DNA from 3 places in the Pseudomonas sp. R1-7 genome. Region 3 is predicted to be linked to each of the others. Evidence: predicted binding sites of a transcription regulator. Region 3 holds the regulator's gene; each other region holds the start of a gene.
What was found. The regulator FliA, encoded in region 3, starts transcription of late flagellar genes. The targets are predictions, from matches to a motif close to CTAAAGTTTNNNNNNNNNNNGCCGNTAA.
Positions count from the first base shown of each region.

Region 1: J3P79_RS10855 (methyl-accepting chemotaxis protein) is a predicted target of FliA. The motif match lies at 2,212-2,239, and genes of this name have one in related genera.
Region 2: J3P79_RS09130 (methyl-accepting chemotaxis protein) is a predicted target of FliA. The motif match lies at 3,072-3,099, and genes of this name have one in related genera.

Region 1 covers NZ_CP071661.1:2,389,106-2,393,493, reverse strand. Annotated here, with positions in the region: gene J3P79_RS10865 (hypothetical protein) at 1-109, shown strand, start outside; gene J3P79_RS10860 (DUF2789 family protein) at 200-436, shown strand; gene J3P79_RS10855 (methyl-accepting chemotaxis protein) at 525-2,132, opposite strand; gene J3P79_RS10850 (TraR/DksA family transcriptional regulator) at 2,302-2,706, opposite strand; gene J3P79_RS10845 (ABC transporter permease) at 3,032-4,054, opposite strand; gene J3P79_RS10840 (sugar ABC transporter ATP-binding protein) at 4,089-4,388, opposite strand, start outside.
Region 2 covers NZ_CP071661.1:2,038,422-2,042,809, reverse strand. Annotated here, with positions in the region: gene yegQ (tRNA 5-hydroxyuridine modification protein YegQ) at 1-1,161, shown strand, start outside; gene J3P79_RS09130 (methyl-accepting chemotaxis protein) at 1,351-3,030, opposite strand; gene J3P79_RS09125 (Na+/H+ antiporter family protein) at 3,258-4,388, opposite strand, start outside.
Region 3 covers NZ_CP071661.1:4,219,173-4,223,560, forward strand. Annotated here, with positions in the region: gene J3P79_RS18760 (chemotaxis protein CheA) at 1-160, opposite strand, end outside; gene J3P79_RS18765 (protein phosphatase CheZ) at 191-976, opposite strand; gene J3P79_RS18770 (chemotaxis response regulator CheY) at 995-1,366, opposite strand; gene fliA (RNA polymerase sigma factor FliA) at 1,534-2,277, opposite strand; gene fleN (flagellar synthesis regulator FleN) at 2,274-3,104, opposite strand; gene flhF (flagellar biosynthesis protein FlhF) at 3,219-4,388, opposite strand, start outside.

The DNA of each region.
Region 1 (4,388 bases), 1.8 Mb from region 3:
GGTGGAGAGGGATCGCTGGTTCAAGACCCCGGAAATCGCTGCCGAGGCCGCCAGGGCGTCGGCGCTGGCCCTGAAGATCGCGGTGGACGAAGGTGCGCTGAAAGCCTGAAACCGATCGAACTCCTGACGACTGCCTGCCTCATATACAGGGAAGCAACCGAGGCGCCATGACGGCGGTAGTCCAGAGGAGTCCTACAAAATGGAACAACCTTCCCACGAACTCAGCACCCTGTTTGACCAACTCGGCCTGCCTTCGGACGGCAAGGCCATCGATGATTTCATCATGGCGCACCCGCTGGATCCGAACACCAAGTTGGTCGATGCGCCTTTCTGGGCAGACCAGCAGAAAGATTTGCTTCGGGAATGGCTGCTTGCCGACGGTGAAGAGGCGGTGCTGGTTGACCAACTAAACGTGCGTCTGCACGACGGGAAATAACCCCTACATGAGCCAATGACAGTTGAGTTTTTGTGGCGAGGGGATTTATCCCCTCGCCACAGGTTAGTCACATAGCCAGTGATCAGGCTCAGCGCGGCTTCTCAGGCTTATAGCCCAACCGCAACCCACCCCAATGACGTCCCTTGAGCATGATCGGCACCGACAGGTCATGCATCAGCTCGCCCGTGTCCCGGGTATAGGTTTGCAGTAACACCGGCTGCTGATGACTGCCACAGCGTATCCCGGTGCGGTCGGAGAACTTGCGCTTGGTGCGGTTGTTCAGCGTGTCCACCTGGGGGTCGCCGGTCAACGGCTGGCAGAACGCATTGTTGTGAGTCGGCACGTAGCCCTGCTGGGTGCAGGCAATCGCGAAGACCAGCCCCTCATGCCGCGCCAGCAACGGTTCCTGGATCGCCGGTAGCACCTGATCCGTGTAGCGATCGAAACGGGTCTGGAACTTCGCCGGTTGGGTGTTGGCAATGGGTTGGTAACTGCGATCGAACAAGTCCTCCAGGCTGATACGCCCCTGATCGATATCCGCCTCGAACTGTGCGGCAATCCGGCTTGCCCCTTCCCGGGCCAAGTCATAGACCCGTTGGTGATAATCGTCCAGGCCCACCTCGGCCAAGCGCTCGCTGATGGTTTCGGCCTGGCCTTCCATCTGTACGGCGGCCTCGGCGAGGCGTTGGGTCTGCTGGTCGCTGATCGCCAGGTCGCCGCGCATTTGCTCGATCGCATGAAACAGACTGTCCAGTTGTTCACGGTTGGTGTCGGTGCCCTGGGCGATGGCGCTGACCTGGGTTTCCACGCCGGCGGCGAGCCGGGCGATATTTTCCAGATGCTGGCCAGTGTGCTCGACTTGCTGCACGCCGCTGTCCAGGTCTGCGGCCAGTTGGCGGATCTGCTCGACGACTTGCGCGGTGCGCTGCTGGATGTCCGCCACCATCACCCCCACCTCGCCGGTCGCCGCGGCGGTGCGCCCGGCCAGCCCACGCACCTCATCGGCCACCACCGCGAACCCACGGCCATGTTCCCCGGCCCGGGCCGCCTCGATGGCGGCGTTGAGGGCCAGCAGGTTGGTCTGGCTGGCGATCGATTGAATGACCAGGCTCACGCGCTGGATTTCATCGCTGCGCACGCTCAGCGCTTCGATCAGTTCACGACTTTCATTGGCGCGCTGGCTGAGCTGGTGCATGCGACTGATGGATTCCACCAACTCGCTGCGGCCGGCGACACTGCTGCGATGGGCTTCGCTGGCCGCGCCCAAGGCCTGTTGGCTGAGTTGTGAGGTGGCCTGCTCGGTGGCGATCATCGCTTCGGCGTTGCCGACGATCTGAGCCGCAGCCCCCAGTTGTGACTGGACCTTGCCGGCCAATTGCTTGACCGAATAAGCCACGCCCGCTGCGGACAGTGCGTTATGGCTGGTGGTGTAGGAAAGATCACGGGTGAGTTCGGCCAAGCTGTCGCTTGCCACCGGCGCGGGGGTGCTGGCCAGGCGCGAGCGCAGGCGCGGCAGCCAGACGATGAGCATTGCCAGCGGCAGCGCCAGGTACAACGACCAACCGCCCAAGGTCATGCCACACAGCAGCGAAACCAGCACCAAACTTTGCAACGTCGGCGCAAGCCAGCGCGCCGTAACGCGCGCTGCAGGCACCGAGGTCGACGCTGTCGCCGCCAGAGATCCGTCTGTCGCCATTTTCGTCACCCACATTTCTCATTGTTATGGCCGCATTAAACGCCACTACCGAGCCATTATCCATGGTCCATTAGTCGTGTTTTCGGCCACACATCGAGAAGCGTGATGATCAGAAAGCAAAAAGACCGCAGCTTCGGATGAAGGGCTGCGATCTTTTTGGAAACAGGAATCAGGCCTGGCGCTGGTGCTTGTCGATCTGCTCGTGACGTTCTTGAGCTTCGATGCAGTACTTGGTGGTCGGACTGATCAGCAGGCGCTTGAGGCCGATTGGCTCGCCGCTGTCGTCGCACCAGCCGAAGCTCTCGTCGTTGATGCGGTCCAGGGCCTGCTCCAGTTGCGGCAGCATGCGCTGGTCGCGATCGATGGCGTTGACCAGCCAGGTACGCTCTTCTTCTACGGAAGCAGCGTCCGCCGGGTCGGCCGGGCTGTCCAGGCTTTCAATGGCGATTCGGTTCTGTTCGATGCGCTCGTGGGTTTCGACTTTCATGTTCTGCAACAGCTTGGTGAAGTAAGCCAGTTGCTCGGCATTCATGTAGTCATCCGCCGGCATGGCCAGCAACTTTTCCTTTGTCATTGATTTCTCTATAAAAAAACGTGCATTAAGGCGAATTATGGAGCGTCCCGCATCAAGCAGCCACGCTCATCGGAAAGGCGCCGTCTATTCCAAGCGCCACCCGGCACTCAATTTACGAGGGGCGGCAGTCTAAGGCCGAGTCGGGGCGTCAGCAACCGAAAACATGGGGAAAATGCCCGACAACCGCTTCAAATGCTGTCTGACCGGCTTCTGCCGGCCGTCGGAGTGCGTTTATAACAAGAAATTTGCTGCAATGGCTGTATCAAGAAGACAAATGGCAACGCCACGCGGGTCAGGCGTGGCGATTTGTCACATCAAACGGTCGTTAACGCTTGAGCTTGCGTTTATTGCGGTACTGATCGATCACCACGGCGACGACTATGATCAACCCCTTGATGATGTCCTGGATATAGGCGTCGACACCGACAAAGGTGAATCCGCTGGCCATGACGCCGAGGATCAACGCACCGATTACCGTCCCGGTGATGCGCCCCACTCCGCCAGCCAGGCTGGTGCCGCCGATCACCGCCGCGGCAATCGCGTCCAGTTCATAAGACATGCCCATGCCCGCCTGCCCGGTCGCCGCCCGCGCCGAGGCCACCACACCGGCCAACCCCGCGAGCAACCCGGCGATGCTGTAGACAATCACCAAGTGGCGCTTGACGTTGATGCCCGATGTCCGTGCGGCCTGCATATTGCCGCCGATGGCGTAGGTGTATTTACCGTACTTGGTGTAGCGCAAGGCGACGTGGAAGATCACGGCCACCACCAGGAAGATGATCACCGGCATCGCGCCATGACCGATGGCGGTGTAAGAATCGGACAACATGCTCACCGGCTGCCCTTCGGTGTAGTAGCGCGCCAGGCCACGGGCCGAGACCATCATGCCAAGGGTGGCAATAAACGGTGGGATACCGGTAATGGCAATGATGCTGCCGTTGATCGCCCCGGCCAGCAGCCCCACGCCGAGCCCGGCCACCACTGGAATCCACACGGGCAGGTCGGTCAGGGAAGGAAACACCGCCCGGGCGAAATCCGAAGTCTGCGCCAGGCTCGCGGCGATCATCGCCGACAATGCCAGCACCGAACCTGACGACAAGTCGATGCCGGTGGTGATGATCACCTGGGTCACGCCGATGGCCAGCAGTCCGATGATCGACACTTGCAGGATCATCAACACCAGGCGCTGGGAGTTCATCAGGAAGCTCTGGTCGCGCATGATCCAGCCGAACAACTCGAATACCAGGCCGATGCCGATCAGCACCAGGAAAATGCTCAGTTCCGTCGGCAACCGTCGACGCGTCCTGGCCGGAGCGGCCGCGGGTTTGTTTTCCAGTATCGCATTCATAGCCTTTTACCTTTGTTATCTGGACTGACAGCCATCAGGACAGGCCCGACGCCAGTTGCATGACTCGTTCCTGGGTGGCTTCGCTGCGCTCGAGGGTGCCCATCAGGTCGCCTTCGTGCATCACCATGACGCGGTCGCTCATGCCCAGCACCTCGGGCAGCTCCGAGGAAATCATGATGACCGCCATGCCTTCGCTGGCGAGGTAGGCAATGAGTCGGTAGATCTCGGCCTTGGCGCCGACATCGATGCCGCGGGTCGGCTCGTCGAGGATCAGGATGCGCGGGTTGGTCATCAACCAGCGGGCAAGCAAGGCCTTCTGCTGGTTACCGCCGGA
Region 2 (4,388 bases), 2.2 Mb from region 3:
CAAAGCCTGGGCAAGCGCTTCTACGTGGTGGTGAACATCGCCCCACACAACGCCAAGCTACGCACCTTCCTCAAGGATCTCGAACCGGTGATCGCCATGGGCCCGGACGCACTGATCATGTCCGACCCGGGGCTGATCATGCTGGTTCGCCGGCATTTCCCGCAGATGCCGATCCATCTGTCGGTACAGGCCAACACGGTGAACTGGGCCAGCGTCGAGTTCTGGCAACAGCAGGGCCTGAGTCGGATCATCCTCTCCCGCGAGTTGTCGCTGGAGGAAATTGCCGAGATTCGCCAGCAGGTGCCGGCCATGGAGCTGGAAGTGTTCGTCCACGGCGCGCTGTGCATGGCCTATTCCGGACGCTGCCTGCTGTCGGGCTATCTGAACCGGCGCGATGCCAACCAGGGCAGTTGCACCAACGCCTGCCGCTGGAAATATTCGGCGCAACCGGCGGTGGAAAATACCGCGGGCGACATCGTCCAGGTGTATCAGCCGGAACCGACCCTGGGCCTCGGCGCGCCGACCGACCAGGTGTTCCTGCTGCAAGAGGCCAACCGCCCGGACGAATCCATGCCGGCCTTCGAGGACGAGCATGGCACCTACATCATGAATGCCAAGGATCTACGAGCCGTACAGCACGTGGAACGCCTGACCCGCATGGGCGTACATTCGCTGAAGATCGAAGGCCGGACCAAGTCGCATTTCTATTGCGCGCGCACCACTCAGGTGTATCGCCGCGCCATCGATGACGCGATGGCCGGCCGAGAATTCGACCGCAGCCTCATGACCGACCTCGAATCCCTCGCCCAACGCGGGTACACCGAAGGTTTCCTGCGTCGCCATGTGCACGATGAATACCAGAACTACCAGAACGGCAGCTCGGTGTCGGAGCGCCAGCAGTTCGTCGGCGAACTGACCGGCGCCCGGCGTGAGCGCATGGCCGAAGTACGGGTGAAGAATCGCTTCGCCCTGGGGGATCACATGGAGCTGATGACGCCCAAGGGCAACTTCCACTTCGACCTGCACCAGTTGCAGAACGTCAAGGGCCAAGGCATCGACGTCGCACCAGGGGACGGGCACGTGGTGTATGTGCCGATTCCGGATGCGGTGGATTTGCGGTTTGGGTTGTTGATGCGCGATGTGCGGGAGTTGGCTGCCTGATCATTGTGGCGAGGGGATAAATCCCCTCGCCACAACAGCGCTCGACTTGAGTTGGCGGAGCGACTTGCCCGGCAAAAACTGCCGAAGGCTGCGATCCTCCGCTCTCGATAAGGCCTGGCAGGCCAGGCGAAAAACATCTGGATCGAAAGCGAAAGATCGCAGCCTTCGGCAGCTCTTGCCGCGCCCGGATCAGATCCGGAACTGCCCCACCAATTGGCCCAGGCGCTGGCCCAGGTCGGCCAGGCTGCGGGAGGTCTGGGCGCCGAGTTGGGTTTCGTCGGCAACGCTGTCCACGGCCACGGCAATCTGATGTACGCTGCGGTTGATTTCTTCGGCCACGGCGGTTTGTTCCTCGGCGGCGCTGGCGATCTGGGCGTTCATCGAGTTGATGGTGCCAATCAACTGCGCCATGGTGTCCAGTGACGCGCCGGCCTCGTTGGCCCGCTCCGAAGTGCCATCGCCGGCCTCACTGGAACGGCGCATCGCTTCCACCGCCGCATGAGTACCCGATTGCAGGCGATCGATCATGCCCTGGATTTCCTGGGTGCTTTGCTGGGTTCGGCTGGCAAGGGCGCGGACTTCATCGGCCACCACCGCAAACCCACGCCCCGCCTCACCGGCACGTGCGGCCTCGATGGCGGCGTTCAGGGCCAGCAAGTTGGTCTGCTCGGCGATGGAGCGAATCACCCCGAGCACACTGACAATCGAAGCGACGTCCTGTTGCAGGCTGTCCAGGGACACACCGCTGCTGCGGATATCGTTCACCAGTGCATGAATCTGTTGGATGCTGCCGGCTACCACGCGCTTGGCCGACTGCCCTTCTTCGTCGGTCTGCTGGGCCGCAACGGCTGCGCCTTGGGCACTGCGGGCGACTTCCTGGGCGGCGGACGACATCTCGTTGATCGCGGTGGCGACCTGGTCGGTTTCGTGGCGCTGACGCTCCATCGCCTGCTCGGAACGCTGGGCCTGCTCGGAAACTTGCGTCACCAGGCCGGTCAATTGCGAAGTCATGTCGGTGATCTGCCGCACCAGGCCATGGATCTTGTCGACGAAGCGGTTGAACGAACCGGCCAACTGGCCCAGTTCATCCTGGCTGGTAATCTCCAGGCGCCGGGTCAGGTCGCCCTCGCCCGCCGCGATGTCGTCGAGGTTGTCTTTCATCAGGTGCAACGGACGCAGGATGGTATTGGCGAGCACCAGGCCCACGACTGCAATCACCAGCAACACGACGGCGGCGATCCCGACGATGCTCAGAATCACGCCCTGCAGGCGTTCGTGGACCTTGGCTTCGACCAATGCCACCTGACCTTCAATGCCGTCCAGGTTGACCGAACTGCCGACCGCCAGGTCCCACTTGGGCAGGTATTCGGTGTAGCCGAGCTTGGGCACCAGGTCCTTGCTGCCAGGCAGTGGCGAGCTGTATTCCAGGTAATGCGTCCCGTCCTTGGCGACTTTCACCAGGTCACGGTTGACGTAGACACCGTTCGGGTCGCGGTTGTCCTTGAAGCTTTTGCCCACGCCATCGGGACTGTTGGCCTTGAACAGACGAATGGTCTCGGAGTCATAGCCGAAGAAATAGCCGTCCTTGCCGTAGCTGATATTCGACAAGAGCTTGATCGCCTGGGCGCGTGCCTCGTTATCGCCTGGCGCGGCGGCATCGTAGAGCGGCTTGATGGCCGTCAGCCCGACCGCGACATAATTCTGCAACGTGGCCTTGGCTTCGCTGAGCAAGCGCTCGCGAGTCTGCTGGACTTCTTTGCTGGCCTGCTCCTTCAAGATGAACGCAGTGGTCAGGCTGATGATCACAGCGGACAGCAATACCGGGAGTATCGCAAGGGACAGGACTTTAGCCTTCAAGCTCAGGCGCATGCTGTTCACTCTTGTAGGTGTTATTGGCGTGGTTAGCTGGGTTAACGGCAGCGCACGGCAAAACTGTAGGACAAGGTGAACAGTTGGCAGCAAGAGTCGCTGGATTCACAGGCCCCATCGCGAGCAAGCTCGCTCCCACAGTGATTTGATGTGAACACGAGATGTGTGAACACCACCGAACCCTGTGGGAGCGAGCTTGCTCGCGATGAAGGCGACTCGGTCCCGAGTTACAACACCATCGCCGCCACCCAACCAAACGCCAGCAACGGCAGGTTGTAGTGGATGAAGGTCGGGACCACGGTGTCCCAGATATGGTGATGCTGGCCGTCGATGTTCAGGCCGGAGGTCGGGCCGAGGGTCGAGTCCGAGGCGGGCGAGCCGGCGTCGCCCAGCGCGCCCGCGGTGCCGACGATGCAGACGATCGCCAGCGGGCTGAAGCCCAGTTGCAGGCACAGCGGCACGAAGATAGTCGCCAGGATCGGCACCGTGGAGAACGACGAGCCGATGCCCATCGTCACCAACAGCCCCACCAGCAACATCAGCAACGCGCCGACGCCCTTGTTGTGGCCGATCCAGGCCGCCGAGGCTTCCACCAGGCTCTGGACTTCACCGGTGGCCTTCATCACTTCGGCAAACCCCGAGGCGGCGATCATGATGAAGCCGATCATCGCCATCATCTTCATGCCTTCGGTGAATAGGTCGTCGGTCTCGCGCCAACGCACCACCCCCGAGACCGAAAAGATCAGGAAGCCCGCCAGCGCACCAATGATCATCGAATCAAGCAGCAGTTGGATGGCGAACGCCGCCGCGATCGCCAACCCGGCGACCACCAGGCTCAGCGGGTTGTAGCGCACCGCCACTTGCTCGGCGCGAGCGATTTTCTTCAGGTCGTAGACGCGCTTCTTCCGATAGGTGAAAAACGACAGCATCAGGCCAAACACCATGCCCAGCGCCGGAATACCCATGGCGTGGGTGATGTTGATGCCGCTGACGTCCACACCGCTGCGAGCGACGTTGGCCAGCAGGATCTCATTGAGGAAGATATTGCCGAAGCCCACCGGCAGGAACATGTAGGGCGTGATCAAGCCGAAGGTCATCACGCAAGCGATCAGACGACGGTCCAGCTGCAGCTTGGTCAACACGTAGAGCAGCGGCGGCACCAGCAGCGGAATGAAGGCGATGTGGATCGGCAGGATGTTCTGGGAGGCGACCGCGACCGTGCCCAGCAGCCCGATCAGCACCCATTTGACGCCCGTGCCGCCGGCGGTATCCTGGCGATCCACCAGGGCCAGGGCTTTGTCCGCCAGGGCGTGGGCCATACCGGACTTGGCAATCGCCACGGCAAAGGCGCCGAGCAA
Region 3 (4,388 bases):
CTCCTTTTACAGTGTGGAAACCGCGAAAAATTGCATTGAGCAGATCCGCATCATCAGGTCGGCTTTCCAGCTCGACCAGCTGTTCGGACAGTTGCTCTAGAATCTCGCCGGCCTCAACCAGGAAATCCTGAAGGATCTCTTCATCGGCGCCGAAGCTCATTAATGGCTGCTCCTAAAATAGGGCTAAAACTCAAAATCCAAGGCTGGACAACAAATCGTCCACATCGTCCTGACCGGACACAACGTCTTCTCTTTTATCGGCATGAATTTGCGGACCTTCACCCTGAGAGAGATGTTTTTGTGGATCTTTTTCAGCAAGTATCGCCGCGCGGTCGTGTTCGATGCCGGCAAAGCGATCCACTTGGCTTGCCATCAACACCAGCTTGAGCAAATTGCTTTCAACTTCGGTGACCAACTGGGTCACGCGCTTGATCACTTGGCCGGTCAGGTCTTGATAGTCCTGGGCCAGCAAAATGTCGTTGAGGTTGCCGGCCACGGCGCGGTTCTCGGTGCTGCTGCGCGCCAGGAATCCGTCGACCCGACGGGCCAGTTCGCGAAATTCCTCGGCGCCGACTTCGCGACGCATGAACCGTCCCCAATCGGTGCTCAACGCCTGGGCTTCCTCGCTCAGGCCGTTGACCAGGGGCGTTGCGCTTTCCACCAGGTCCATGGTGCGGTTGGCCGCGGCTTCGGTCAGCTTGACCACATAACCCAGGCGCTCGGTGGCGTCGGTGATCTGCGAGACTTCCTCGGCCTGCGGCATGTTCGGATCGATCTGGAAATTGACGATCGCGCTGTGCAGTTCACGGGTGAGCTTGCCGACTTCCTGGTACAGACCACGATCCCGGGTCTGGTTGAGCTCATGAATCATTTGAACCGCATCGCCGAAGCGGCCCTTTTCAAGGCTGTCGACCAGTTCGCGGGCATGTTTTTTCAGGGTCGATTCGAAATCGCCCATTGAAGATTCGTTGTCCATAGCTCCCCCGTGGCGCCGTTAACCGATGCGTTCGAAGATTTTTTCGATCTTCTCTTTCAACGCCTGGGCCGTGAAGGGTTTGACCACATAGCCGTTAACACCGGCCTGGGCGGCTTCGATGATCTGCTCGCGCTTGGCTTCGGCAGTGACCATCAGCACCGGCAGGTGCTTGAGTTTTTCATCGGCGCGCACGTGGCGCAGCAAGTCGATACCGGTCATGCCAGGCATGTTCCAGTCAGTCACCAGAAAGTCGATGCTCCCGCTGTTGAGGACCGGAATGGCGGTAGTGCCATCGTCGGCCTCGACCGTGTTGGTGAACCCGAGGTCACGCAACAGGTTTTTTATGATCCGCCGCATCGTTGAGAAGTCATCAACGATGAGGATTTTCATGTTCTTGTCCAATTCGACCTCCAAGCAGTCTTAAACGCGCCCAGCACCTGGACGCGCCATTTCAATCAATCCGGCACAACACTCGACAACGGTCTGGAGCACAACGGGTGGAGACTGGCCCGGCGCGTGCCATGCCAGCCTCGTTCGCAGTGTCCCCACACTGCTCGTCAGCGCGCTCGCCACTCCCCCAAACGCCCCCGCAAGCGGGCCGCGCACTGGCTGTGTAACTGGCTGACCCGCGATTCGCTGACCCCCAGGACCTCACCGATTTCCTTGAGGTTCAGCTCTTCGTCGTAGTACAGCGCCAAGACCAGTCGCTCACGCTCCGGCAAATTGGCGATCGCATCCGCCAGCGCGCTCTGGAAACGCTCATCTTCCAGGTCACGCGACGGCTCCATGTGAGCACTCGCGTTATCCTCGTGCAGCCCTTCGTGCTCGCCGTCCTGCAACAGGTCGTCGAAACTGAACAGGCGACTGCCCAAGGTATCGTTCAAAATCCCGTAATAATCATCGAGACTCAACTGGAGTTCGGCTGCAACTTCGTGATCTTTAGCGTCTCGTCCGGTTTTCGCTTCAATCGCGCGAATCGCATCACTGACCATGCGCGTATTGCGATGCACCGAACGCGGCGCCCAGTCGCCCTTGCGGACTTCATCGAGCATCGCCCCGCGGATGCGGATACCGGCGTATGTCTCGAAGCTGGCGCCCTTGCTCGCGTCGTATTTGTTCGACACTTCGAGCAGGCCGATCATGCCCGCCTGGATCAAGTCCTCGACCTGCACACTGGCCGGCAAGCGCGCCAGCAAGTGATAGGCGATGCGCTTGACCAGGGGCGCGTAACGCTCGATCAACTCGTACTGGGCGTCCCGTGCCGATTTTTTGTAGAGATGGTTGTAACCGCTGGCTGTCATAACACGGGCCCTGCTGTTTGTTGCACGAGACGCTCGACGAAAAATTCCAGATGCCCGCGTGGGTTGGCCGGCAGAGGCCAGGTATCGACTTTCTGGGCGATCGCCTTGAACGCCAGCGCGCATTTGGAACGTGGAAAAGCTTCATAAACGGCACGTTGCTTCTGGACCGCCTTGCGTACACTTTCGTCGTAAGGCACTGCGCCGACGTATTGTAGGGCGACGTCCAGGAAGCGGTCCGTGACCTTTGTCAACTTGGCGAACAGGTTGCGTCCTTCCTGTGGGCTCTGGGCCATGTTGGCCAGGACGCGGAAGCGGTTCATGCCATAGTCGCGGTTAAGCAGTTTGATCAGGGCGTAGGCGTCGGTGATCGACGTCGGTTCGTCGCAGACCACCAGCAAGACTTCCTGGGCGGCGCGGACAAAACTGACCACCGAGTCACCGATACCGGCAGCCGTGTCGATCACCAGCACATCGAGGTTGTCACCGATGTCGCTGAACGCCTGGATCAGGCCGGCGTGCTGCGCAGGCGTCAGGTGCACCATGCTCTGGGTGCCGGAGGCGGCCGGCACGATGCGAATCCCGCCGGGGCCCTGCAACAGCACGTCGCGCAACTCACAGCGCCCTTCAATCACGTCCGCCAGCGTGCGCTTGGGTGTGAGCCCCAGCAGCACGTCGACGTTCGCCAGGCCCAGGTCGGCGTCCAGCAGCATGACCCGTCGGCCAAGCTCTGCCAGAGCCAGGGACAAGTTCACTGACACGTTAGTCTTCCCGACGCCACCTTTGCCGCCGGTCACCGCGATCACCTGTACGGGATGCATGCTGCCCATGTTCGTTCTTTACCTTGTCTTACTTAGACGGAGGCCACATTACTGGCTGCGCGTTCACTCGGAACAATGCATGGCAGACCATCGATGTAGGTACAAAAAATATTCATGATTACCTCAGCCAACCTGCTTGGTCGGGCTGTGGTAGATGTCAGCGAACATATCAGCCATGGCTTCTTCGCTGGGTTCTTCCTGCATTTGCACACTCACGGCACGACTGACCAGTTGATGACGGCGCGGCAGATGCAAATCATCCGGGATCCGCGGCCCGTCGGTCAGGTAGGCCACCGGTAGTTCATGACCGATCGCCAGGCTCAACACCTCGCCCAGGCTTGCCGTTTCGTCCAGCTTAGTCAGGATGCAGCCGGCCAGCCCGCAGCGTTTGTAGCTGTGGTATGCGGCGGTTAGAACCTGTTTCTGGCTGGTGGTTGCCAACACGAGATAATTTTTTGACTTGATGCCACGCCCGGCCAGGCTTTCCAGCTGCATGCGCAGGGCCGGATCGCTGGCTTGCAGGCCGGCGGTGTCGATCAGCACGACGCGTTTGCGCATCAGCGGCTCCAGCGCCTGGGCCAGGGATTGACCCGGATCCACATGGGTCACCGACACGTTGAGGATCCGACCCAGGGTCTTGAGTTGCTCCTGGGCGCCGATGCGGAAACTGTCCATGCTCACCAGGGCGATGCTCTGGGCGCCGTACTTGAGTACATAACGGGCCGCGAGCTTGGCCAGGGTCGTGGTCTTGCCCATGCCGGCCGGGCCGACCATGGCAATCACTCCGCCCTCCTCCAGTGGCTCGATTTCCGGCGTGGCGATCATCCGCGCCAGGTGAGCCAGCAACATGCGCCAGGCCTGGCGAGGCTCGTCGATGTCGTTGATCAGGGCCAGCAGGTCGCGCGCCAACGGGCCGGACAAGCCAATGCGTTGCAGGCGACGCCACAGGTTGGCCTGGGCCGGACGGCTGCCTTGCAGTTGGTTCCAGGCCAGCGAACCGAGCTGGACTTCCATCAACTCGCGCAGGCTGTTGAGTTCGAAGCGCATCGAGTCCAGGGCACGCGGATCAACGCCTGGGGCCGGGGCGGCTGGCGCGGGTGCCGGACGACGCGGCTCGGCCGGCGTCGGCTCGATCAGCGGTTCGGCAGCGGTCAGCGGCAGGCCTGCGGTCAAGGGCTGGCCGGCGAACAATTGACGATTGGTGCCCGCGCTGCCCGTGCCTTCGCTGGCGCGCAGGCTCAGCTCGGCCTGGGCGCTGGCGATGCGCGACTGGGTCTTGCGCAGCTCGTCCTC